DNA from 2 places in the Streptomyces sp. NPDC057280 genome. Region 2 is predicted to be linked to the other one. Evidence: riboswitches for the same ligand, from Rfam matches in the RefSeq annotation. Region 2 holds a riboswitch; the other holds the start of a gene.
What was found. Region 2 has a riboswitch for ZMP and ZTP ahead of ACFUO4_RS04060 (bifunctional 5,10-methylenetetrahydrofolate dehydrogenase/5,10-methenyltetrahydrofolate cyclohydrolase). Riboswitches for the same ligand answer to the same signal wherever they lie in the genome.
Positions count from the first base shown of each region.

Region 1: another riboswitch for ZMP and ZTP. It lies ahead of ACFUO4_RS20670 (glycine hydroxymethyltransferase); the one in region 2 lies ahead of ACFUO4_RS04060 (bifunctional 5,10-methylenetetrahydrofolate dehydrogenase/5,10-methenyltetrahydrofolate cyclohydrolase).

Region 1 is NZ_JBHUYR010000003.1:471,992-474,441, reverse strand. Features, by position in the region: gene ACFUO4_RS20670 (glycine hydroxymethyltransferase) at 1-1,331, opposite strand, end outside; ZMP/ZTP riboswitch at 1,376-1,465, opposite strand; gene rocD (ornithine--oxo-acid transaminase) at 1,557-2,450, shown strand, end outside.
Region 2 is NZ_JBHUYR010000001.1:892,116-894,565, forward strand. Features, by position in the region: gene ACFUO4_RS04045 (hypothetical protein) at 163-453, opposite strand; gene ACFUO4_RS04050 (nuclear transport factor 2 family protein) at 623-976, shown strand; gene ACFUO4_RS04055 (hypothetical protein) at 964-1,200, shown strand; ZMP/ZTP riboswitch at 1,205-1,288, shown strand; gene ACFUO4_RS04060 (bifunctional 5,10-methylenetetrahydrofolate dehydrogenase/5,10-methenyltetrahydrofolate cyclohydrolase) at 1,311-2,180, shown strand; gene ACFUO4_RS04065 (CU044_5270 family protein) at 2,159-2,450, opposite strand, start outside.

The sequences.
Region 1 (2,450 bases), on a different contig from region 2:
TTGGTGGTGCCCGGCTCGGTGGTGGTGAGGACGCGGTCGATGAGACCGGCGACCTCGTCCATCTCGGCGGTGCCCAGGCCGCGGGTGGTCAGGGCGGGGGTGCCGATGCGGATGCCGGAGGTGTACCAGGCGCCGTTGGGGTCGGCGGGGATCGCGTTGCGGTTGGTGACGATGCCGGAGTCGAGGAGCGCGGCCTCGGCCTGGCGGCCGGTGAGGCCGTAGGAGGTGGCGACGTCGATCAGGTTGAGGTGGTTGTCGGTGCCGCCGGTCACCAGGGTCGCGCCGCGGCGCATCAGGCCTTCCGCGAGGGCCCGGGAGTTGTCGACGATGCGCTGGGCGTAGTCCTGGAAGGCGGGCTGCCGGGCCTCCGCCAGCGCGACCGCCTTCGCGGCCATGACGTGCGGGAGCGGGCCGCCGAGGACCATCGGGCAGCCGCGGTCGACCTGGTCCTTGAGGGAGTCGTCGCACAGGACCATGCCGCCGCGCGGGCCGCGCAGCGACTTGTGGGTGGTGGTGGTGACGATCTGGGCGTGCGGGACCGGGTCGAAGTCGCCGGTCAGCACCTTGCCCGCGACGAGACCGGCGAAGTGCGCCATGTCCACCATCAGGGTCGCCCCGACCTCGTCGGCGATCTCGCGCATGATGCGGAAGTTCACCAGACGGGGGTAGGCGGAGTAGCCGGCGACGATGATGAGCGGCTTGAAGTCACGGGCGGAGACGCGCAGCGCCTCGTAGTCGATCAGGCCGGTCGCCGGGTCGGTGCCGTAGGAGCGCTGGTCGAACATCTTGCCGGAGATGTTGGGGCGGAAGCCGTGGGTGAGGTGGCCGCCGGCGTCCAGGGACATGCCGAGCATGCGCTGATTGCCGAAGGCCCGGCGGAGTTCGGCCCAGTCGGCGTCGGTGAGGTCGTTGACCTGGCGGGCGCCGGTCTTCTCCAGGAACGGCGACTCGACGCGGTCGGCGAGGACGGACCAGAAGGCGACGAGGTTGGCGTCGATGCCGGAGTGCGGCTGGACGTAGGCGTGGCGGGCGCCGAAGAGTTCCTTGGCGTGCTCGGCGGCGAGGGACTCGACGGTGTCGACGTTGCGACAGCCGGCGTAGAAGCGGCGGCCGATGGTGCCCTCGGCGTACTTGTCGCTGAACCAGTTGCCCATGGCCAGGAGGGTGGCCGGGGAGGCGTAGTTCTCGGAGGCGATCAGCTTGAGCATCTCGCGCTGGTCGTGGACCTCCTGGCCGATGGCGTCGGCGACGCGCGGCTCGACCGCGCGGATCACGTCGAGGGCGGCGCGAAAGGCGGTGGACTCGCTGGACAGGGGCTGCTGCTCTGACATGTCGTCGGCCTCCGGATGGCGTGGCGGGTTGCGGTCACGATTCACGGTTCGGCCCAGGCGCACGGCACTCGGTCATTCACAGGCCGCTCCCCGATGGTCCGTCCCATCCCAGCGCGCCAGTCACGGCCTGCCGGTCAGCCTACCGGGCGCGTCGGACGGCGGAGGTGCCGCGTCCACCATGCGAGCGACCATGGAAGGGGGCCGTCCTCACTCCTGGGAGTGCCCGTGAACACCACGGAGAAGCTCATCGCCTCGGCCGAAGCCCACACCGCGCACACCTATCACCCGCTGCCCGTGGTCGTGGCCACGGCGGACGGGGCGTGGCTGACGGATGTGGAGGGGAGGCGGTATCTGGATCTGCTGGCCGGCTATTCGGCGCTCAACTTCGGCCATCGCAACCGGCGGCTGGTCGATGTGGCGAAGGCGCAGCTGGAGCGGGTGACGTTGACGAGCCGGGCCTTCCATCACGACCGGTTCGCCGCGTTCTGCTCCGAGTTGGCCGAGCTGTGCGGGATGGAGATGGTGCTGCCGATGAACACCGGCGCGGAGGCGGTGGAGACGGCGGTGAAGACCGCTCGGAAGTGGGGCTACCGGGTCAAGGGCGTGCCCGCGGAGATGGCGAAGATCGTGGTGGCGGGGAACAACTTCCACGGCCGCACCACCACGCTGATCAGCTTCTCCACCGACCCCGAGGCGCGTGCGGACTACGGTCCGTACACGCCCGGCTTCGAGATCGTGCCGTTCGGTGATCTGACGGCGATGCGCTCGGCGGTCACGGAGAACACGGTGGCTGTGCTGCTGGAGCCGATCCAGGGCGAGGCGGGAGTTCTGGTCCCGCCGGCCGGCTACCTCCCCGCGGTCCGGGAGCTGACCCGCGAGCGGGATGTGCTGTTCATCGCGGACGAGATCCAGTCGGGCCTGGGCCGGACCGGGCGGACGTTCGCCTGCGAGCACGAGCAGGTGGTCCCGGACATGTACGTCCTCGGCAAGGCGCTGGGCGGCGGGGTCGTGCCGGTCTCGGCGGTGGTGTCGAGCGCCGAGGTCCTGGGGGTGTTCCGGCCCGGCGAACACGGTTCGACGTTCGGTGGCAACCCCCTGGCCTGCGCGGTCGCGCTGGAG
Region 2 (2,450 bases):
CCGATATGTGCGCATTGCGTGAATATGTTCGCCACGTGAAACAAGATTCACCTGCTCACCGCATGCTCCGCGCGCCCCCCGGGCAATGTCAAGGGCCGCCCGGATGCCCGGACGGCCCTTGGTGTGGACGTGCGCGTACGACTCCGTACGCGGATCAGACGACTACTGGATACCCGGCAACAGCCCGGTGACCGGGGCGGCCAGGTCGGTGATCTGGGTCAGCTGGTTGAGGTCGTTCAGACGGTTGAGCTGGGCCAGCTGCTCGGACGGGCGCGGGATCTCGGCCTTGCGCTCCGCGGGGATGTCGCTCACGGACAGTGAGTCGAGCGTGGCGATCGGGCTGAGCTGGGCGGCGTCGGCGTCCGCGGGGGCCGCGCTCGCCATCGGGGCGGCGAGGCCGGTGACACCGGCGGCGAGACCGACGACGGCGACGATACGTCGAGTGGAGATCATGTCGTGAGCAACGCCGGCACGCGCGGCGCGGACACGGGTGCCGGGCGGCTCTCACCCGTCAGGCGCAGTGCCCGGGTTGCGCTTGCCGAGACCGGCGGGGCGGAGGAGTCTCGAAGGTGAGACCCGGGCGGCCCCTCCCCTCGGGCCGCGGGCCTCACAGGAGGTCATCATGGGCGCGTTCAGCACGGAGACATTGCGTCAGGGCATCGAGGGAGACAAGGCCGCGAATCTGCTGTCGCTCTACGCGGACGACGCGGAGCTGCGCATCGTGGACCGCAACACCCAGCCCAGCAATCCACGGGTCCTGCACGGCCGGAGCGAGATCGGCGAGCTTCTGGAGGACGTCTACAGCCGCGACATCAAGGCGCACAAGCTGGAGAAGTGCATCATGCAGGGCGACCAGGTCGCGTACACGGAGTCCTGCGAGTACTCGGACGGGGTCCGGGTCTTCGCCGAATCCATGATCACGCTGCGGGACGGCAAGATCGCCGAACAGATCATGCTCCAGGCATGGGACGAGTAGGGAGAAGTCTGCCGAAGGTCCAGATCACGTCCCGGTTGACCTGGACCTTCTCGGCGCGTGCGGGCCTCGGCCGGTCGTTCCCGGTGCGCTCCCGGCGCACCCTGCCGGCCGCGACGGCGGCCCGGCTGGCGTCCGCCGCACTGCTGCGGTCGGCGCTACGACGGACCCGGCCCCGCGCGCTCCCCCCGACCCCGCACCGCCGGATCAGGAGGCGCCGGGGTTAGTCTGGGGGCGGGCCGTGACTGGCGCTGAGGTGGAGCACCACCGGGGAGCGGCCCGTACGACATGAAGCCGTGCGCCTGGGCGAACCCGACTGTCAGCCCAGGAGTGGATCATGACCCAGGCACGTCTCATAGACGGCACCGCGCTCGCCCGACGCATCGTCGAGGACACCGCCGAGCGCGCCGCCGACCTCACCGCACGCACCGGCACGACGCCGTGTCTCGCGACCGTACTGGTCGGTGCGGACCCCGCCTCCGTGACGTACGTCCGGATGAAGCAGAACCGTTCCCGCAAGGCCGGGATCGCCTCCCGGCACGTGGAGCTGCCCGCGGCGACCACGACCGAGGAACTGGTGAGCACGCTCCGGCAGCTCTCCGCCGACCCCGCCGTGCACGGCATCCTGCTCCAGCACCCCATGGGCGCCCACATCGACGAGCGGGCCGCGTTCGAGGCGATCGCCCCCGAGAAGGACGTCGACGGCGTCACCTTCGCCTCGTTCGCGACGATGAGCTTCGGGCTGCCGGGCTTCGTGTCCTGCACGCCCGGCGGCATCATACGGCTCCTCGACGCCTACGACGTCGACCCGTCCGGCAAGCGGGCCGTGGTCGTCGGCCGCAGCGCGATCCTCGGCAAGCCCGCCGGCATGCTGCTGCTCGCCCGGGACGCGACGGTGACGTACTGCCACTCCCGTACGGCGGACCTGTCGGCGGCCGTACGGGAGGCGGACATCGTGGTCGCCGCCGTGGGCCGGCCGAAGCTCATCAAGGGCCAGGACATCAAGCCCGGCGCGGTCGTGATCGACGCCGGCTACAACCCGGGCAACATCGGCGACGTCGACTTCGACTCCGCGGTGGAACGGGCCTCCCTCATCACCCCGGTGCCGGGCGGCGTCGGTCCGATGACGATCGCGACACTGCTGGAGCAGACCGTGGACGCGGCCGCCCGGCAGCTCGGGGTGGGTCAGCCCGTCCAGGCGCTGTAGTCCATGACGTCACCGGCTTTCACGCCGTACTCGGGCTCCGCCTTCGTGAAGGTGGTCTCCAGGCCGAGTACGGCGCCGGTGGCCGGGTCCATGATCAGCATGCGGCGGGTGCCGGACTGCTCGTAGACGTACGCCTGTCCGCGCCGCCCCAGCCGGTCCGTCACCTGCCCCACCGGCTTCAACCCGTCGGTGCCCGCGAGCAGTTGGGCCAGCGCGGCCGTCTCGCGGGCGCCGAGGTGCCAGGTGTCGAGCACGTAGTCCACGGCGTCC